3 regions of the Mesorhizobium sp. WSM4312 genome follow, and region 2 is predicted to be linked to each of the others. Evidence: predicted binding sites of a transcription regulator. Region 2 holds the regulator's gene; each other region holds the start of a gene.

Region 1 (7,077 bases), on a different contig from region 2:
CGCTCGCCGGCCTTGACGATGTCGCCAGTGGTGAACAGGATTTCCTTCAACTCCGCCCGCCAGTCCTTCTTCTGGCGCAGCAGGAATTCCAGGTCCATGCCGAAATGCTTGAACTCCTCGCCTTGCGCGTTCTGCATGATGGCCCGCGCTTGCGCATCCTTCTCCACCGAGATGCGCTGTTCGTACCAGCCGATCGCTTCCGCCTCCTCGATCAGCGAGGTGATCATGCGGGCAAAGGTCCGCACCTTCTGCGACATTTCTTCAGGCGGTTCGTGATACTGGTCGAAACCCATGTCGTCCTCCGTGGTTCATTCCCATGAATGCCCGGGAATGCCGCCGGTTCCGCATCACCGCTGCAATTCCGCCAGCGCCCGCTCCAGCGGCGCCGGCGAAATCTGGATGGGTCCGGAGAACGGCACCGCTTGCCAATGACCCCGGCACCGATCACGCGGCGAACGTCGCGGCAAAGGCCAGGTGTCTCGCGCGAAAACTCGCCGCTCACGAAACCGGCGCCGCGCCGCCCTCTTGCGTGCGGCGCGCGATGAATTCGTCGAGCACTCCGGCGGTCGCCGCAGCTGAAGCGGGCGGCTCGAAATCGGCAAGAATGCGTTTCCAGATACCGGTGGCGCGCTCGCTGGCGGTCTTTGATCCGCTTTGCGTCCAGTTGCCGAAATTCGACCAGTCGGCCACCAGTGGCTCATAGAATGCGGTGCGGTAGCGCGCCATCGTGTGGCCGGCCGAGAAGAAATGCCCGCCCGGCTGCACTTCGGCGATGGCCTCGAAACCGATCGCATCGTCGTCGCCAGGCGTTGCCGCGCAAAGCTCGGCAATCGACTGCACAGCCTCGATGTCGGTGATCAGCTTCTCGAAGGAGACGCTCAGGCCGCCCTCCAGCCAGCCCGCGGCGTGGACGCAGACGGTGGCGCCGGCAAGCACCGAGCCCCAAAGGGCGAACTGCGACTCATGGGCGGCCTGCGCATCGGAAATGTTGGCGGCACTGCCGGCGCCCGAACGCCAGGGAAGGCCGATGAAGCGTGCCAATTGGCCGGCCCCCAGTGTCGCCTTGACGTGCTCGGGCGTGCCGAACGCCGGAGCGCCCGACTTCATGTCGACATTGGAGGAGAAGGAACCGTAGAGCACGGGTGCGCCCGGACGCACGATCTGCGCCAGTGCCAGACCGGCCAGCGCCTCGGCATGCTGCAGCGTCAGCGCGCCGGCGACCGTGATCGGCGCCATCGCGCCTGCCAGGCAGAACGGCGTGATGACCAGGACCTGCCCGGCGCGGGCGAAGTCGATGATGCCTTGCGCCATCGGAATGTCGAGCTGGCGCGGTGAATTGGTGTTGATGATGGTGTAGCAATGGGCGCCAGCGCGGAATTCATCCTCCGACAGCCCGCGCGTCAGCCGGATCATCTCGAAGCCATCCTCGACCTGCGGCGTGCCGCGCGCGAAGACAAAGGGGAACTTGTCGGACAGCGTCAACTGCGCGCGGTTGACGGCATAGTGGCGAAAACGGTTGTCGACATCCTGCGGCTCGATGCAGGGGCAAAGCATGTGCAGTACGTCGAAATGCTGGATGAGCTTGGTCAATTCCTCGAAGGCGCCGAGCGTTCCCGGCCGGCGGCCGCGTTCGAGATCGGTGACGTTCGGCGCGCCAGCGCCGGCGAGGAACGTCATCGAGCCGAGTTCGAGCAAAAGATCGCGGCTGCGGTCGCCCGCCAGCGCTGGAATTGATTTTGGCGCCGAGGCCAATGCCGCGGCCACGATGTCGCGGCCGATGCGCACCATGTCGGTGTCCGGCTCCACAAGCGCACCGGCGCGGGCGAAAATCTCCCGCGCCTGTGGCAAGAGCACCTTGATGCCGAGTTCCTCCAGCACACGCAGCGCCGTGTCGTGGATGGAAGCCACCTGGTCATCCGAAAAGATCGGCTGCGGCAAGAACGGGTTCTTCAGAGACCGGTAGTTGGGCCGGCGGCTGCTTTCGCTGCCGGCTTCGCCCGTGCGTCCACGCCGGCGCTCGCGCCTGCTGTCTCGTGCCTCGATCATCGAAATCCTCCTCATTGCCGCATCGCCTTGCCCGAGGGATCGTAGGGCGCCGGCGCGACGACGCGAGCCGGCCGTTCGACGCCGACAATGTGCACCGAAAGCGCCGTCCCCTCCTCGGTAAAATCGGCGTCGACCAACGCCAGCGCGACGCTCCTGCCGATCGTGTAGCCAAAGCCGCCCGACGTGACGAAGCCGACGCGCCGGCCATCGCGCCAGACCGGCTCGAAGCCGCCGGCGTCGGCCCGATGACGACTGCGCGGTTGTGCGACTTGAAGGCCTCCCTCCCGGTCTGTCAGAAGCACACCATATGCACACTAGACATAAGTGTCCAGTATTGCGCTTGCGCACCCGAACGATGCGTGGGATCATCCATTCTTCCGCCAGAGCGCGTGTTTTTCTCGGCCTGTGAACACGCCGGCGTTCAGGCATGCCGCACTGTCACGCAAGCATCATGTTCGCGCCGTAGACCGCTTTTCGGGGGCGGCGCGCGGCAGCATCGATGTACCGCCTCTTTCAGCTTTTTCGCTCTTCGGCCGCTCCGGCGCATCTGTCACAAAGAGGATCATCCATGAAACATCTCCACCGAACCGCCTGGATCGGCGTCGCGCTGGCCTTGTTCACCGCGCTCACGCCGGCGCTTGCCGACGGCACCGCGACCGTCGGCGGCCTCGTCAACAAGGGCCTGGTCGGCGTCGGCCGCATCCCGGCCGCACAGCGCGACAAATTCGGCGAGACGTTCGGCTCGGGTTCCGGCATGGCGATCGACACATCGAGCTGGACGCGTGATGCGGGCACCTACAAGGGTTCGCTCTGGCTGCTGCCGGATCGCGGCTACAATGTCGCCGGCACCACCGACTACCGACCGCGCCTCAACACGATCGGCATCGAGTTCACGCCGGCAGCAGCAGGCGCCGCTGGCCAGCAACAGACCGAAGTCAAGGCGACGCTCACCGACACCATGCTTCTCACCGACGACAAGGGCGCCGATGCCACCGGGCTCGATCCGCTGTCGGATGTGCGTGCCGCCGCAGGCGACATGCCGATGCTGCCCGCCGCCACCAATGGCAAGCTCGCCCTCGACAACGAAGCGATCGTGCGCCTGCCGGACGGCTCGATGTTCATCTCCGACGAATATGGCCCCAACATCTACCGCTTCTCGGCGCAGGGCCGCCTGCTGTCGGCGACCCAGCCGCCGGCGGCCCTGGTGCCGATGCGCAAGGGCGCGCCCAACTTCTCCTCGGACAATCCGGGTCCAGGTGCCGCCGAGCCCGATCCGAAGGATCCCGAGACCGGCCGCCAGAACAACCAGGGCCTCGAAGGCATGGCAATGACGCCGGACGGCAAGTTCCTGATCGCGGTGCTGCAGTCGGCGACCCGGCAGGATGGCGGCGATTCAGGTTCGACCCGGCAAAACACCAGGGCGCTGGTCTATGACGCTTCCGACCTCGCCCATCTCAAGCTGGCGCATGAATATGTCGTGCCGCTGCCGGTGTTCAAGGACGCCAAGGGCAAGACCAAGGTCGCCGCGCAAAGCGAGATCGTGGCGCTGTCGGACACGTCCTTCCTGATGCTGACGCGCGACAGCGGCAACGGCCAGGGCGTCAAGAGCGACAGCTCGCTTCTGCGCCAGATCTTTGTCGTCGACGTTTCGGCCGCAACCGACATCGCGGGCAGCCCTTTCGACGCCGCCGACAAGCCGGTCGCGCCCAAGGGCGTGCTCGATCCGTCGGTGACGCCGGCCAGGCTGACGCCGTTCATCGACATCAACGACAATGCGCAGCTCAACCGCTTCGGCCTGCACAATGGCGCGCCGAACGACCACAACAACCTGTCCGAGAAGTGGGAAGCAATGTCGCTGGCCAGCGTGCTCGATCCACAGCTGCCCGACGACTATTTCCTGTTCGTCGCCAATGACAACGACTTCCTCGCCCAGGACGGTTTCCAGGTCGGCGCCCCCTACAAGGCCGATGACGGCGCCAATGTCGACACCATGTTCCTGGTCTATCAGGTCACGCTTCCCGGCCTCGCCAGGAAATAATCAGTACGATCCAGGCGGACGCGCATGGCGCGTCCGCCTGAGTATTCCGGTCGAACCGTCGATCGTGAAGGTACTTACTTCAAGAACTCCGCGTCCTTCGGCACGCCGGCATCGATCGGCTCAGCCGTCCTGCTCGACACCGCCATGATCTTGCCGGCGGCCGACAGGTTGGGCCGCACGAAGACCTGCGCGGGACCGTTGACGCGGCTGTAGAGGTCGATGATGTCCTGGTTCATGAAGCGCACACAGCCCGACGAGGCATTCTTGCCGATGGAATCCCATTCTGGCGTGCCATGCAGCCGGTACATCGTGTCCTTGCCGTCGCGGAACAGATAGAGCGCGCGGGCGCCGAGCGGGCTCTGCGGGCCTGGCGGCATGCCGTCCTTGAATTTCGCCAGTTCCGGCCGGCGCTGGATCATTTCCGGCGGCGGCGTCCACACCGGCCACTTCTTCCGCGCCTGGACCACGGCGCTGCCGGTCCAGCCGAAGCCGGCCTTGCCAAGGCTGACGCCATAGCGGATGGCCTTGCCGCCGTCGCGCACCAGATAGAGGAAGTGCTCCGCGACATCGACGACGATGGTGCCGGGCTTTTCTCCGGTCGGGTCGGCCACGATCTGGCGGACGAACTTCGGATCGAGCTTGGCCACCGGGATCGCCGGCAGTTGATAGCCCTCGTCGGTGCGCGCCGCGTACATGGTTGCGGCGTCGCCGAGTGCCGGCTCGCTTGGCGCCGGCGCCACTGGCGGCGGCGGCGCCATATCAGTTGTGGTGCACGCCGAAACAACCACCGAGGCCGCGCTCAAAGCGGATGCCCCGAGAAAAGAGCGCCGGTTCAGGCGCTCGGAAAAAAGCGGAATATCGGACATGATCCCCCCGGCTTATCCATAAGATCTAGTAAGGAATGCGGGCCCCACGCCCCCGGGATCAATATCCCATTCCGTGAGCTTTGAGAACATGATTGGATCAAGGTCCATCACAATCCTGGCGGGCACGTTCCGCGCCCGTCCGCGATAGCCGCCCCGTGGACTACTGCTCCACGGCGCAGGGTGCATCTCGATCGGGCCTCCGATATCGTCGCGGGCCAGATTCACATTTGTCGAGTCGCCAGTCATGGACGAAAAAATGCCCGCGCGCCGGCGCACCGGCGACCTGACCAGCGGCCCGATCCCGCGCACGCTGCTGCTGTTTGCCCTGCCGGTGCTGGGTTCCAACGTGCTGCAGTCGCTCAACGGGTCGATCAATGCCGTCTGGGTCGGCCGTTTTCTCGGTGAATCGGCGCTGACCGCCACCTCCAACGCCAACCTCGTCCTGTTCCTGATCCTGGGCACCGTGTTCGGCATCGGCATGGCGGCGACCATCCTGGTGGCGCAGTCGGTCGGCGCCCGCGACCTGCCCGAGGCGCGCCGGATCGTCGGCACCAGCGCCACCTTCTTCTTCTTCGTTTCGGTGGTCTTCGCCGTCTGCGGCTGGATCTGGGTCGACGCCGTCCTGGGCACGCTTGGCACGCCGGCCGACGCCTTGCCGCTGGCGCGTTCCTATCTGCGCATCATCTTCGTCGCCGTGCCGATGATGAACCTCCTGTCCTTCGTCATGACGGTACTGCGCGGTGCGGGCGATTCACGCACGCCCTTCATCTTCATGGCGCTGGCGGTCGTCCTCGACATCGTGCTCAACCCGCTGCTGATCCGCGGCATCGGCCCCTTCCCCGAGCTTGGCATCGCCGGCTCCGCCACCGCGACGCTGATCGGCCAGACGGTGAGCGTCATCGCCATCCTCGTCGTGCTCTACGCGCGCAAGCACCCGCTGCGGCTGGCCGGCGCCAATCTCACCCTGCTGCGGCCCGACCCCGCCTTGCTGCGCATCGTCGTCTTCAAGGGCGTGCCGATGGGCCTGCAGATGATCGTCATTTCGGCGGCGGCCCTGACGGTGATGGGCATCGTCAATTCCTACGGTTCGCAGGTCGCCGCCGCCTATGGCATCGCCGCGCAGCTGTGGACCTACATCCAGATGCCGGCGCTGGCCATCGGTGCCGCGGTCTCCTCGATGGCTGCACAGAATGTCGGCGCCGGCCGTTGGGACCGGATCGGCCGCGTCGCCGCCTCCGGCGTCGGCTTCAACCTCGTCCTGACCGGCGCCCTGGTCGCGATGCTGTGGCTCTTCGACCGCCCGATCCTCGGCCTGTTCCTGAGCAGCGACAGCGCGGCGATCGACATCGCCGCCCACATCAACACGGCCGCGTCCTGGTCGTTCATCCTGTTCGGCATCACCATCGTGCTGTTCGCCACCGTGCGCGCCACCGGCGCGGTGATGCCGCCGCTGATCATCCTGGTGATTTCGGTGCTCATCGTGCGCACCGGCTTCGCCTATTTCATGCGCGGCGTGATCGGCGAGGAAGCGTTGTGGTGGAGTTTCCCGGCCGGCTCGATCACCTCGCTTGTGCTGGCCGCGGCCTACTACCGCTTCGGCGGCTGGCGCACATTGCACATGATCGAGAACAGGCCGGCGGCCGGCGAGCCGCCGGACACCGGGCTCGGCGTACCGCGCGGCCGCGCCAACATGGCGCCCGAGACGCCGAATGGTTGAAGCTCAGCGGGTGAATTTCGCGCCGAACCCCACCGCCACCAGCGAGAAGACGGTGATCATGCCGGCGAAAGCCAGGCTCGCCACCGTGGCGCTCGCCCAGCTCGACAGGATGCCGATGCCGATGACCGGCAGTGCATTGCCGCAGAAGCAGCAGATGAAGAAGGCCGACGCCACCTCGGCCCGGCGATCCGCCGGCGCAATCTGGTTCACTGCCTGCAGGCCGCCGCGATAGCCGAGCGCCGCCGCCACCCCGCAGAAGGCGGTGGCGACAATCATGGTGGCCATGGACGCGAAGAATTGCGCGGCCACGATCAGCGCTGCCGTCGGGATCATCAGCACCAGGGCCGCCAGCATGGTGAAACGGCTGGACAGGCTCGCCGTCACCACGATGGTCGCGGCAGCCACCAGCG
Region 2 (7,077 bases):
ACCCGGTGACGGAGAAGTTCGGCGCCCTGGCACCGATCTACGGCACCATCATCACCTCGGCCATCGCCATCCTGATCGCCGTGCCGCTCGGCATCGGCATTGCCATCTTCCTCACCGAGCTTTGCCCACGCCCGCTGCGGCGTCCGATCGGCATGGCGGTTGAACTGCTGGCGGGCATCCCTTCGATCATCTACGGCATCTGGGGCCTGTTCGTGCTGGCGCCGTTTCTGCAGACGACGGTGCAGCCCTTCATCATCAGCGTGTTCCACGGCATTCCGGGCCTCAACAGCCTGTTCGCAGGCCCTCCTTACGGCATCGGCCTGCTGACCTCGGCGATGATCCTGGCCATCATGATTCTGCCTTTCATCACCTCGATCACCAAGGACGTCTTCGATACGGTGCCGTCGGTGCTGAAGGAATCGGCCTATGGCATCGGCTGCACGACCTGGGAGGTCACGCGCCGGGTCGTCATTCCCTACACCCGCATCGGCATCATGGGCGGCGTCATGCTCGCCCTCGGCCGCGCCCTCGGTGAAACGATGGCGGTGACCTTCGTCATCGGCAACGCGCACCGCATCTCGACGTCGCTGTTTGCGCCGGCAACGACCATCTCGGCGACCATCGCCAACGAATTCACCGAAGCGGTCGGCGACCTCTACACTTCCTCGCTGGTCGCGCTCGGCCTCATCCTGTTCGTTATCACCTTCCTGATCCTTGCCATCGCCCGCTACATGCTGATGCGCATCGACGCCCGCACGGGAGCCTGACCGATGTCGACAGCCGCATCGCTTCACCAGAGCCGCAAGCGCAAGAATGGCGTGATGATGGCGCTGTGCGTCATCGCCGCCGGCATCGGCCTTGCCTGGCTGGCGCTGATCCTTGGCGCCTTGCTCTACAAGGGCCTGGCCGGCGTCTCCCTCTCGGTCTTCACGGAAATGACGCCGCCGCCCGGCGACGCCGGCGGCCTGCTCAACGCCATCTACGGCAGCATCGTGATGACCATCATCGGCATCATCGTCGGCACGCCGATCGGCGTGCTGGCCGGCACCTATATGGCCGAATATGGTCGCTTCTCGAAGCTCACCACGGTGGTGCGCTTCATCAACGACATCCTTCTGTCGGCGCCGTCGATCATCATCGGCCTGTTCGTCTATGAGCTGATGGTGCGGCCGATGGGGCATTTCTCGGCGATCGCCGGTGCCGTGGCACTCGCCATCCTGGTCATCCCCGTCGTCGTGCGCACCACCGAGGACATGCTCAACCTGGTGCCCAACGCCTTGCGCGAAGCCGGCACCGCGATCGGCGCGCCGCGCTGGGTGGTCATCCGCTCGGTTGCCTATCGTGCCGCGCTTTCGGGCATCGTCACCGGCATATTGCTGGCCATCGCCCGCATCTCCGGCGAAACCGCACCGCTTCTTTTCACGGCGCTGAACAACCAGTTCTGGTCGAGCAATCTCAACGCGCCGATGGCCAGCCTGCCTGTCACCATCTTCCAGTTCGCTCTCAGCCCCTATGAGGAATGGCAGCAGCTGGCCTGGACCGGTGCACTCATAATCACATTGACGGTTCTCGCGCTCAGCATCTTTGCGCGCAGCCTGACCGGACGCAGAGAGGACAAATGAGCCAGATGTTGTCTCCAGACATGACGGTCGCCGCCGAGGCGGTGACCAAGGCCAAGATCGAGGTCAAGAACCTCAATTTCTACTACGGCCAGTCGAAGGCGCTGAAGGACATCACGCTGTCGCTGCCCGAGCGCAGCGTCACCGCCTTCATCGGCCCGTCGGGTTGCGGAAAGTCGACGCTGCTGCGCGTCTTCAACCGCATCTACGAGCTTTACCCCAAGCAGACCGCCGAGGGCCAGGTGCTGCTCGACGGCCAGAACGTTCTCGACCGCTCGCAGGACCTCAACCTGCTGCGCACCAAGATCGGCATGGTGTTCCAGAAGCCGACGCCGTTCCCGATGTCGATCTACGAGAACATCGCTTTCGGCGTCAGGCTCTACGAGAAGATCAGCAAGGCCGAGATGGACGGCCGCGTCGAGCAGGCGCTCAAGCGCGCGGCACTGTGGACCGAGGTCAAGGACAAGCTCAATGCCAGCGGCCTCAGCCTGTCGGGCGGCCAGCAGCAGCGGCTGTGCATCGCCCGCACCGTGGCGGTGAAGCCAGAAGTCATCCTGCTCGACGAGCCTGCCTCGGCGCTCGACCCGCTGTCGACCGCCAAGATCGAGGAGCTGATCGACGAACTGCAGGCCGACTACACGATCGTCATCGTCACCCACAACATGCAGCAGGCGGCGCGCGTCTCGAAGCAGACCGCCTTCATGTATCTGGGCGAACTGGTCGAATTCGACCGCACCGAGAAGATCTTCACGTCGCCCCGCGAGAAGCGCACGCAAGACTACATAACCGGCCGCTTCGGCTGATCGCACGCATACGAGGACCAGGATCATGGCCGAACACACAGTCGCAGCCTTCGACGAGGATCTCGGACAGATCAGCAGGCTGATCAGCGACATGGGCGATCTCGCCGGCTCGATGGTCGGCGGCGCCACCAAGGCGCTGCTGAACTCCGACAATGCGCTCGCCCAGCGCGTCGTCTCCGACGACGCCATCATGGATGCGCGCCAGCGCGAACTCGACGACCGCGCCATCACGCTGATTGCCAAGCGCCAGCCGATGGCCGATGATCTGCGCCATGTCGTCGGCTCGATCCGCATGGCCGGCGACCTCGAACGCATTGGCGACCTTGCCAAGAACATCGCCAAGCGCGTCGGCACTGTCGGCCTCAGCGCCACGCCGCGCGACCTCTCGCATTCCATCGACGCCATGGCGCAGCTGGTGCTGATCCAGGTGCAGGGCGTCATCGAGGAGTATGCGGCGCGCGATGCCGCGGCACTGGCGAAGCTGCGCGCCGACGATGAGCGCATCGACGTCAAATACACCTCCGTCTTCCGCGAACTGCTGACCTATATGATGGAAGATCCGCGCAACATCACGGCTTGCACGCATCTGTTGTTCTGCGCCAAGAATCTCGAACGCATCGGCGACCACGTGACCAACATCGCCGAGAATGCGTACTATGTCCTGACCGGCACGCAGCTGCCCGCCAACCGTCCAAAACAGGACGAGACGGCGATGTCGGCGCCGGCGGCCTGAGCGCAGGGGTACCCAATCGATGATCGCACCACGCATCATGGTGGTGGAGGATGAGGAGCCGCTCGGCGTGCTCCTCCGCTACAATCTGGAATCGGAGGGTTACCAGGTCGAGGTGGTGACACGCGGCGACGAAGCCGAAATCCGCCTGCAGGAGAACGTGCCCGACCTGCTCGTGCTCGACTGGATGGTGCCGGCGGTATCCGGCATCGAGCTCTGCCGGCGACTGCGAATGCGGCCAGAGACCGAGCGGCTGCCGATCATCATGCTGACCGCGCGGGGCGAGGAAAGCGACCGTGTACGCGGGCTTTCCACCGGCGCCGACGACTATCTGGTCAAGCCGTTCTCGACGCCGGAATTCATGGCCCGCATCAAGGCGCTGCTGCGCCGCGCCAAGCCGGAAGTGCTGTCCAGCGTGCTCAAGGTCGGCGATATCGTGCTCGACCGTGAATCGCACCGGGTCTACCGCAAGAAGAGCGAGATCCGGCTCGGGCCGACCGAATTCCGCCTACTCGAATTCATGATGCGCCATCCCGGCCGCGTGTTCTCGCGCAGCCAGCTGCTCGACAATGTCTGGGGCGAGACGATCTACATCGACGAGCGTACCGTGGACGTGCATGTCGGCCGGCTGCGCAAGGCGGTCAACAATGGTCGCATGCCGGATGTCATCCGTACCATTCGTGGGGCGGGCTACGCGATCCGGGAAGACTAGAGCTTGCCTCATCCCGATAAAATCGGGATGAGGCTCCAAGATCGAAACTCCAATCAGCAGGTCGTCGCCAATGCCGTGAAGAGGGTGATCAGCGGACTTCGACTTCTCCCAACAGATGTTGCCGCCTCATCTCCTCTTCGACCCATACAGCAACGCGCTGGAGCTTTGAATGTTTGATGTCTCGAATGATCAGCTGCGTAGTGGCCGCGTCGACCTCGCCGATAATAATTTCGCCCCAGCCGTTGGTTCGCAGGAAGCGGTAGACGTCCTCGCCGAAGTTGCGAACACGATGGACGAGGCCGTAAAACTCGGCCTGATCTATGTTGAAGTTGATCACCAACGAACGGGACATCAGCAGATCATACAGGCAGACACATTGCCAATTGATGTCGCAACGGGCCGAACGCGGTCGTTCAGAATGATCGAGTTTCGCCCTGACCGTCAGGCAACGTTCTTTCCGGCACCCGTTCTTGCCTGCACGCCCGGCGCGAAAATCTCCTGGTCGACGAAGGTCAGCGCGCGCATGGCGCAACCTTCGCGAATCAGCGGCAGTTCGTTCGGTTCGGTGTCGAACGAGATCGATTCCGAGTGCTGGCCACCGGCGGTCTGGGCGATCGCCTCGCGCAATGCCGGCTCGATGAGATCGAAGGCGGCGGCGCTGACGCCGACCATGGCAACGGGCGCCGGATCGATCAGCGCGAACAGGCTGCCGAGGCCGTAACCCAGCGCCTCGCCGGCCTTGCGATAGGCTTCGCGCTCGGGTCCGTCCCGTTCCCGTGCCGTCGCGGCCAGCGCCCGCATCTGCGCGTCGCTGACATCGGCCACCGGCTCGGTGTCCTCGCCGAGCTGCCTGGCATTGCGCCAGATGGCGTAATTGCCTGCATAGGCCTCGACACAGCCGCGCCGCCCGCAGCGGCAGAGCGCGCCGCCGGGCCGATGGATCATGTGGCCGAACTCGCCGCCCGAGGAATGGGTGCCGGTGAACAGCTCGCCCTTCAGCACCAGCCCCATGCCGATGCCGTGCGAAAGCAGGATGGCGATGAAGTCGTCGCGGTAGCGCTCGGGGTCGCGCCTGCGCAGCGCCACCGCCATCATGTTGCAGTCGTTTTCCATGGTGGCGGGGATGCCGAACTCGGCTTCGAGTATGTCGGCGAAGGCGATGTCGGTCTGCGGCGTGATCGGCGACCACAGCATCGCCCGGGCCTCGGTATCGGTGATGCCCTGGATCGCCAGCGCGATGCGGGCGACGCTGCGCACGTCAATGTCGGGATCCTCGAGGCGCCGCCTTACGATGGCCACGCATTCGCCGATCAGCGCCTCGCGCGACATGGTCAGCGTGTCCAGCCGGCGCTGTTCTTCCGATATCACCTGGCCGGCATAGTCGATGACTGCGACCGACAGGAAATTCAGCGACAGCACCACGGTCATCACAGCCGCGGCCTCCGGAGTGAGGCCGAGGCCGACCTGCGGCCTGCCGCGTTTCAGCGCGCCGGCCTCGCTCGGCTTGCCCTCGGCCAGGATGCCTTCGCCGATCAGGTCTGAGGAAATCGCCGATATGGTCGAATGGCTGAGGCCGGTGGTCGCGGCGATCTCGGTGCGTGAGGGCCGGCCAGCCTGGCGCACGGCCGCGATCACCATCGCGCGGTTGCGCCGGCGCAGATCGTCGTGGCGGATTCCGACCGACATGTTTTTTCACATCCTCCCGGTCGCCGCGGTTCTTCCGGCCTCCCTCGAACGCTGCCGGCGACACGGTCAAATACTGGCAGAAGCGGCCGGTGCTGTCATTTATTTATTGCGAAGCTCGAAAAAAATTCAGAGGGACATCAAAATCCATCAGAATCGTTGTTGACAGCGTTCCGGTGTTGGATCAGTGTTTTTTCGGGGCTCGAAAAAATAGGGCCTCTGTGCCGGCCTTAGGGCCAGTTTGGTCGCGCCATACGCGGCGCAGGGAGGAATATCATGAAGAGATTCACGGCCGCCATCCTGGCGGGTGTCGCCATGTCGCTGACGCTTGCGTCGGTCGCGCAGGCGAAAGACAAGGTCATCGGCGTTTCGTGGTCCAACTTCCAGGAAGAGCGCTGGAAGACCGACGAGGCCGCCATGAAGAAGGCGATCGAGGCCGCCGGCGACAAGTACATTTCCGCCGACGCGCAGTCCAATCCCGGCAAGCAGCTTACCGATGTCGAGAGCCTGATCTCGCAGGGCGCCAATTCGCTGATCATCCTGGCCCAGGATGCCTCGGCCATCGGCCCGGCCGTGCAGAAGGCGCTGGACGAAGGCATTCCGGTCGTCGGCTATGACCGCCTGATCGAGAACAAGGACGTCTTCTACCTGACCTTCGACAACAAGGAAGTCGGTCGTTTGCAGGCCAGCGCGGTGTTCAAGGCCAAGCCGGAAGGCAACTATGTCTTCATCAAGGGGTCGGGCGCCGATCCGAATGCCGACTTCCTGTTCGCAGGCTCGATGGAAGTGCTCAAGGCCGCCATCGACAGCGGCAAGATCAAGAATGTCGGCGAGGCCTATACCGACGGCTGGCTGCCTGCCAACGCCCAGAAGAACATGGAGCAGTTCCTGACCGCCAACGACAACAAGGTCGACGCGGTCGTCGCGGCCAATGACGGCACCGCCGGCGGCGTCGTCGCGGCGCTGACGGCGCAGGGGCTTGCCGGCACCGTGCCGGTCTCGGGGCAGGACGGCGACCATGCCGCGCTGAACCGTATCGCGCTCGGCACCCAGACCGTGTCGGTGTGGAAGGACGCGCGCGAACTCGGCAAGAACGCCGCCGAGATCGCCTCGCAGCTGGCCGACGGCAAGAAGATGACCGATATCGCCGGTGTGAAGGACTTCACGACGCCTGGCGGCAACACCGTCAAGTCGCTGTTCCTGACCCCGGTCGCCATCACCAAGGACAATCTCAACGTCGTCATCGATGCCGGCTGGATCAAGAAGGACGAAGTCTGCGCGGGCGTTGCCGCCGGCAGCGTCGCCGCCTGCAACTAAACGGCGCAATACCGTTCGATATCGACGCCGCGGCCCAAAAGCCGCGGCGTTTCTCAAGGGGCTTCCCGCTTCAAATGACCGCGGAAAGCAAATAGCATCCATGTTCGGTACCCGCGCCAGACGGTAAACCGGTGGGAGGACAGCATGACCGACACGACCTCTAATCAACCGGTCGGCAGCACGGCAGCGGACAGGGCGCGTGCATCCGAACTC
Region 3 (7,077 bases), on a different contig from region 2:
GCGCCGGTTTTCCAGGCCGGTGAGCGGATCCGTCCGCGACAGTCTGAGCAGGGCCTTGCCGCGTTCGGTGGCCTCCTTGTGCTGGATCTTGGCTTCCAGCGCGTTCAGGAAGACGTTGTAGCGCTCCTCATTCAGCTTCCAGTTCACATAGGAGGTGAAGGTGAAGCACGAAACATAGAACGTCCCGAACACCATCTTGTATGTCAGCGAGGCGGGCAGGAAATAGTTCACCACGTACAGGATGCACAATATGATCGTCGACGTTATGATCGACACCTTGAAGCTGAACGTGAAAAATAGATTGGCACTCATCATGAAAATGGTGCCGAACACCATGTAGTAGGCGACGGTTTCCTTGTTGGCGCCCAGGGATGCCGGGAACAACCAGCCGACATAGCCGAAGATGATCGCCGCGGCGCAGGTCACGTCGAGCCACTCCGTCGCCACGCCCCGGCGAAGCTGTGTTTCCAGGGTCAGCAGAGCGGTCAATCCGACCGCGAAGCGCGCCGTGATCGTGTAGGCCGCCACGTCGGGTATCAGCAGCAGGTCCGACACCGAAAACAGCACATAGATGACGACGGCGATCCAGAGCCCAGGCCTGGCGTCTTTCCTTCGCTTCGCCAGGGCTTCGGCGCGGTAGAGGATGCGCAGTTCCGCCACCCCCAGTTCCTGGCGCGGATCATACGGTTCCACATCCACCGTATCGGCCGATCTGGACGACGCGCGTTCGCTCACAAATCCCCGGGTTGGGGGATTTTGCGCTCCGAACTCTCTTCCAGCTTCTGCCCCCACGCAGGACGACTCCTTGGGACGCGACACGATCGCCACGCGGTAAAATGCGATGGCGCCAGACAAGTTTGCGTTAACTCGGACCCAGAATCTTATCCGCAATATCGCTAATAAACTGAGATGGTTAGCGGGAAATTAATCATAACAATAAAATGCGCCCGAAGCGCCGTTGGCAAATGGAGCATTCTACGCAATAAGTTAACTGACTGTTAACCAAGGAGTCCTGGTGTGCAAACCGTGTTCGATGGGCAAAGCCTGATTACCGCAGAGATTATCGCCGGCAGCCTGCCCCGGGGTAAGCTCGAGCATCACGGTGAAGAGTTCGAAACCGCACGTGCGGAACTGGCGCTCATCCTCCACGCCACACAGCAGCAGATCGAGCAGCAGAAATATCCCGCCGAGATCGTACGCCGGCTTCTGTCGCTGCTCAGCGCGCTGCGGGCCAAGGTGCATCCCGACGTCTGGCTGGCCTTGATACCGGTGGCGCAGAACCATCCGATCCTGAAGTATTTTCTGGAGGATCCGCTGACGAACTGGTCCTTCACCAAGCCGAGGGGCTATTCCGGCGACGCGCAGCTGCTCGACTACATCTATTGTGACCCGCACGTTGCCGAGAGTGTGGCCAACGCCTCGGAGATCGGCAAGGCGCTCTACAGCCATACCCAGAACGTTCCGTCATGCGTGGCAGCACGCGAACGGCGCGATCTCCTGACCCGCTATGTCGACGAGGCGGCGGCCAAGAACGGACCCGAAACCGAGGTTCTGGCCATCGCCGCCGGCCATCTGCGCGAGGCCAATCGCTCCGTCGCTCTGGCCGAGGGCCGTCTCAAGCGCTGGGTCGCGCTCGACCAGGATCCGCAGAGCGTCGGGCTGATCGCACGCGACTTCCAGGGCACCGCGGTCGAGGCCGTCGACGGCTCGGTGCGGACCGTGCTGACGCGGGGCCACAAGCTCGGCAAGTTCGATCTCATCTACGCCTCGGGCCTCTACGATTACCTCCAGCACAATGTCGCCGTGAAACTCACCAAGACCTGCCTGCAGATGCTGAAGCCGAACGGCACATTCCTGTTCGCCAACTACGCCGAGGGCACCCCTGACGCCGGCTACCGCGAAACCTTCATGGACTGGGTGCTGCTGCTGCGCTCGGAGGTCGACATGTGGAACATCGTCAACGCCAGCGTCGACCGCAACGCGGTAGAGGCCAAGGTGTTCTTCGGCGAGAACCGCAACGTGCTTTACGCCGTGATTGAGAAGCGCGGGTAAGCAGGCGGCGCGGGCATCCGGGAATGCCTGCGTGAATTGTTGGCTGTGTTTGGCTGAGAGGCGACCTTCGCCTCCTGGCCGCTTTCCGCCTCATCGCGGTTCTGGGAAGCCCTGAGCGGTTCGTCGGGCAGGCGCAAGGCCATGGCGTGGACGGTGTCTCCGTCCGTGCCGACGCCGGAACGCTTGACGAAGACGCGCTTGTCGACGGTGACGCCGACCCCGGTCATAGTGCGCCAAGAGCATGCCCGTGCGGCCTCATCGCCGATGCACTGGCGCCAGGCCTGGCGACCGAAGACCGAACGCAGGGGATCATGGGCAGAGTCATCGTTGTCGGCCACGTCAATCACGACCAGGTCTGGTCGCTGTCGGGGCCCCTCGCCTCGGGCGCGCGCCTCACCTATTCCGATCGTGTTGTCAGGCTTGGCGGCGGCGGCTTCCACACCGGCACCCGGCTGGCGAAGCTCGGCAATGATGTCCGGCTGATCAGCAATCTGATGGACGACGGCCATGGCCGGGCAGCACTCGCCGAATTGCGGGCGAGCGGCATCGACACCGGCTACGTCACCATGTGGGCCGGCGAAACCCGGTTCACCGAAATCCTGCTCGAGCCGAACGGCGAGCGCACCATTTTGAACACCAGCGGCCAGCTGCGCCCTCTCTTCGCCGCACCGGAGCCTGTCAGTGGCGACGCCGCCTATCTCAACGCCCTGGTGCTCGACGACGGTCTTGTTGCCTCGCTGCGGACGATCCCGCTGGTGGTCTCGCAGTTTCCGCTGCGCAGCACCTCGCACCGCCCGGCCGACATCGTCATCGGATCGCGCGCCGACTTTCCCGGCGAGAACACGCACGCGATCTGGGAGCGGGCATCAAGGATTGCCGGGCCTCGCCTGAGGACGCTGGTGCTGACCGATGGAATGCTGCCGATCTCGCTCTATGACGGCGAGGCGCTCAATCACGTCACGCCGCTGAAGCAGGTCTCCGTGCCCGACACGATCGGCGCCGGCGACTGCTTTGCGGGGATCTTCCTGCACGGCCTGCTGCAAGGGCTGACCCTTGAGCTTTCCGCCGAACAGGCCAGCCGGCAAACCGCCGAATGGCTGTCGGAACGATCACGTACCGGCTGAATTAGTGGCTCCGGCAAGGCCGGCTTTCATGAAAATGTCATAAAAATCAAATGGAAACCAGCATTCGAGTGAACTAGAAAACATGTCCTGGAGAGATCGTGATCGAGGCGTCGGCAAGCCGGCGCATCGTCGCCATGATCGGCGTCTTCATCATCCCAACGATGTCGCCGACCTTGTCGCCCGCGCAATCCACCTTGAAATCGCTGCCTTGCAAGAGACATGACATGTGGCTGAGTGAATTCGAAATTGTCCTGCGCGACCGCGTCATCCCGAACGGCGCCGTCAGGATCGAGAACGGCCGGATCGCCGAGATCCGCGAGAAGCCTGTCGGGCACGCCGACATCGAGGGCGGCGGCCGCCTGCTGCTGCCCGGCTTCATCGACATGCATGGCGACATGGTGGAGAGGGAAGTCGAGCCGCGCATCGGCGTGCATGTGCCGATGCGGATCGGCATTGCCGAGCTCGACAAGAAGCTCGCCTCCTGCGGCATCACCACCGCCTATGCCGCGCTCTCCTTCATCGGCGCCAGCGTCACCAGCGGCGTGCTGCGCTCGGAAGACCATACGACAGAAATCATCGGCACCATTGCCGGGTTGAAGGACCACCTGTTGGTCGACCACCGCATCCATGCCCGCTTCGAAGTGACCTTCACCCCGGCGCTTCCCACGCTGCGGAAGCTGATGGACGCCGGCAGGCTGCACCTGATCTCGCTGATGGACCACACGCCCGGACAGGGTCAATACCGCGACGTCGAGCTCTACATTGCCCGCATCGCCAAGGAGCGCGGCATGTCCGTTGCCGCGGCCTCGGAGGTCGTCGGCAAGCGCATGGCGGGCCGCGAAGGGCAAGGCGATGTGCTGAACGCCCTGCAGGACCTGTCGGCGCGAGCCCAAGCCGCCGGCATCGTGCTCGCCTCGCATGACGACGACACGCTGGAAAAGGTCGAACTGGTGCATGGCCTGGGCGCCGCGCTCAGCGAATTCCCGGTGACCCTGGAAGCGGCGCAGGAGGCCCGCAGGCTCGGCATGCATACTGCCATGGGGGCGCCCAACGCGCTGCGCGGCGAGTCCTATTCCGGCAATCTTTCCGCCCGGCAGGCCTATGAAGCCGGGTTGCTCGACATGCTGGCCAGCGACTACCATCCGGCGTCCATCCTGCCGGCCGTGCTCGGCCTGGCGGAGCTGCGAGGCAATGGCCTCGCGGCGGCGGCGGCGCTGACAAGCGCCAACCCGGCCAACGCCCTGGGGCTCACCGATCGCGGCGCCATCGAGCCCGGCCTTCTGGCCGATTTGGTGGTGGCCGACCGCCATCCCGTGCCACGCGTCCGCGCCACCTTCCGCGCCGGCCGCATGATTTACGGTGATGGCACGCTTGCACCAGCGGGCAAGGCAGAACGCGTTGGCCCGGTCGCGGCTGAACGGCTACCTGCTGCCGCCCGGGAAAGCGCGTAGCGCTTTCCCGGGGAATTGCATCAAAACAAGGTTGGAGCAGTTCGCCGTTTCCGGGAAACGGTGAACTGCTCTAAACGTCGAGCACGACCGTCATGCCGCGCACCTCGGCCATTTCCAGCAGCATGTCCTGCAAGGTTTCGATGGTGTGCGCCGCGCCGGTCAATGCCAGCAACTCGGTGATACTCTCTCTCATGGAAATGACCGCGACTCCGGTCTTCTCGGAAAGCAGCCGTCCGATGGCCGTGCGGATCATGGCATTGTGGTCAGGCATGATTCCCCCCTTTCATGCTGGATGACGGTAAAAGCCTTCTCAAACGGCATGCTTTTCCACAACTTCTGCGAGCTTTAGCTTACGCTTGCAAGCCGTTTTGGTATGTCTGATCTCCAGTATTTTTCTGACAGTTGCTCGGCGGCGACAGCGACGGCAGCACCCATGGATTGCCGCTTGGCGGCAAACGGGCCGGCGGCGGTGCGACAGAGCCTGGTGAGAGCCCCGCCCCTGCCGAGCCGGCAATTCCGGAAATCTGTCGAAAGCGGCCCAACGAGCCAAAACCGCTTCGCACCATTTTAAATCTTGACGCGTGTCAATTTTTTATCAAACATGCGCAAATGCTGATGGGGCTAGGTCAGCGCTCTGGGAGGAGAAATGCCTGGCATGGAAAAGGTCCCGACCGGGTCCGTCGTCCGCGAGACGTTTGGCGTTCGCCGGGCCGCGGGCCGCGCGGCGTTGCCGATGCAGGCATGGTTCTCGCAGCACCGGCCACGGACGTCCGTGGGCTTGCCGACAAGACACATCCAACAATCAAGAAGCGGAGGAACAAAATGCGCATCTTCAACGGCCTGACGCTTGGCGCGGGCCTGCTGGCAACCATCGTCTCGGCCCACGCCGGGGACGCGGCCAAGGTCGCGGCCATCGTCAAGGGCCTCGACAACCCCTTCTTCCAGACCATGCAGAAGGGCATCGAGGAGCAAGGCAAAGCCAGTGGCGTCAATGTCAGCGTCCAGGCCGCCGCCAATATGGGCGACGCCACCGGCCAGGCCGACCGTCTGACCGCCATGGCCATGCAGGACTTCGATTGCTACCTGGTCAACCCGATCAGCGTCTCCAACCTCGTCCAGGCGCTGGTGCCGGTCGCCCAGAAGAAGAAGCCGATCGTCAACATCGACTCGACCATCGACCCCGAACAGGCAAAGGCCGCCGGCTTTGCCGTCTCGACCTATATCGGCACCGACAATGTCGCCGCCGGCGCGCTGGCCGGCGAGGAAATGCTGAAGCTGGTGCCGAAGGGCTCCAAGGTGGCGCTGATCGCCGGCATCGTCGGCGATGTCGGCTCCAATGCCCGCATCAAGGGCTTCAAGCAGGCCGTCGAAGGCAAGCTCGAGGTGGCGGTGATGGTGAGCGCCGACTGGGATCGTGAGAAGGCGTTGACCGCCGCCACCGACATCCTCGCGGCGCACCCCGATCTCGCCGGCTTCTTCGCCGCCAACGACATCATGGCGCTCGGCGTCGAACGCGCCGTGCAGACCTCGGGCAAGGACGTCAAGGTGATCGGCCTCGACGGCATCGTCGACGCGCTGAAATCGATCGCGGCGGGCGAACTCACGGCCACCGTCGCCCAATATCCCTATGTCGTCGGCGCCATGGGTGTCGAAGCCTGTGCGTTGGCCGCCAAGGGCAAGGAACTGCCCGCCAACGTGCCCGCACCCGTGCTCCTGATCAACAAGGACAACGCCGACGCCTCGCTGAAGAACTTTCCGCGTCCCGGCGGCGATTATCCAGATCCCTTCCGCGAGATGCTGAAGTGAGCAATCCCACGGACAACGCGCCCGTCGCCCATTCGGCGGGCGCGGCGGAGGAGAGCCGCCCCTCCCTGTCGGCTCTCCTCCTGGATCCTTCCTTCTGGGCCGACTGGGCATCCGTCGTCGGCCTGGTCGGTCTCGTGATCGTCTTCGGCATCGCCCAGCCGGTCTTTCTCAGCGTCGCCAATCTGCAGGCGCTGCTGCTGGCGGCGGCTATCCTGGTCGTGTTGTCGATCGGCCAGACCTTCGTCGTCACGACGTCAGGCATCGACCTGTCGCTGGCGGCGGCCGTCATGCTTGGCGCCATCATCCTCGGTCTCCTCAACGCGGCCGGCTACGGCATCTTCATCGCCTGCGTGCTCGCGGTGCTCGCCACCAGCGCCATCGGCTTCCTCAACGGCCTCATCATCACCGCAGGCAAGATCCCCGATTTCGTGGTGACGCTCGGCACGCTGTCGGGCATCACCGGGCTTGGCCTGATCCTGTCGGGCGGCGAACCGACCATGGTCGGCTCGACCTTCCTGCTGAAACTCGCTTCGGGCTCGTTCGGACCGTTCGGCTATCCGGTCTGGGTAGCGATCGCGGCCGTCATTGTGGCGCATATCACGCTCTACCACACGCGCTTCGGCGTCCATCTCTTGGCGACCGGC

What was found. The regulator PhoB, encoded in region 2, activates phosphate uptake and scavenging genes when phosphate is short. The targets are predictions, from matches to a motif close to TGTCATNNANCTGTCAT.
Region 1: a site for PhoB is predicted at 2,483-2,499, ahead of CK228_RS10265 (esterase-like activity of phytase family protein). Genes of this name have one in related genera too.
Region 3: a site for PhoB is predicted at 3,201-3,217, ahead of CK228_RS27750 (alpha-D-ribose 1-methylphosphonate 5-triphosphate diphosphatase). Genes of this name have one in related genera too.

The regions. Positions count from the first base shown of each region.
Region 1 is NZ_NSFU01000005.1:288,983-296,059, reverse strand. It holds gene CK228_RS10280 (hypothetical protein) at 1-293, opposite strand, end outside; gene CK228_RS10275 (trimethylamine methyltransferase family protein) at 499-2,046, opposite strand; partial or broken gene CK228_RS10270 (glycine cleavage T C-terminal barrel domain-containing protein) at 2,058-2,288, opposite strand; gene CK228_RS10265 (esterase-like activity of phytase family protein) at 2,615-4,084, shown strand; gene CK228_RS10260 (L,D-transpeptidase) at 4,159-4,950, opposite strand; gene CK228_RS10255 (MATE family efflux transporter) at 5,195-6,667, shown strand; gene CK228_RS10250 (MFS transporter) at 6,671-7,077, opposite strand, start outside.
Region 2 is NZ_NSFU01000006.1:240,749-247,825, reverse strand. It holds gene pstC (phosphate ABC transporter permease subunit PstC) at 1-767, shown strand, start outside; gene pstA (phosphate ABC transporter permease PstA) at 771-1,622, shown strand; gene pstB (phosphate ABC transporter ATP-binding protein PstB) at 1,619-2,422, shown strand; gene phoU (phosphate signaling complex protein PhoU) at 2,448-3,155, shown strand; gene phoB (phosphate regulon transcriptional regulator PhoB) at 3,175-3,864, shown strand; gene CK228_RS11885 (hypothetical protein) at 3,953-4,216, opposite strand; gene CK228_RS11880 (ROK family protein) at 4,306-5,550, opposite strand; gene xylF (D-xylose ABC transporter substrate-binding protein) at 5,824-6,864, shown strand; gene CK228_RS11870 (sugar ABC transporter permease) at 7,009-7,077, shown strand, end outside.
Region 3 is NZ_NSFU01000019.1:103,909-110,985, reverse strand. It holds gene CK228_RS27770 (EAL domain-containing protein) at 1-699, opposite strand, end outside; gene CK228_RS27765 (class I SAM-dependent methyltransferase) at 1,018-2,052, shown strand; gene CK228_RS27760 (hypothetical protein) at 2,025-2,390, opposite strand; gene CK228_RS27755 (PfkB family carbohydrate kinase) at 2,364-3,176, shown strand; gene CK228_RS27750 (alpha-D-ribose 1-methylphosphonate 5-triphosphate diphosphatase) at 3,401-4,627, shown strand; gene CK228_RS27745 (hypothetical protein) at 4,698-4,898, opposite strand; gene CK228_RS27740 (substrate-binding domain-containing protein) at 5,450-6,433, shown strand; gene CK228_RS27735 (ABC transporter permease) at 6,430-7,077, shown strand, end outside.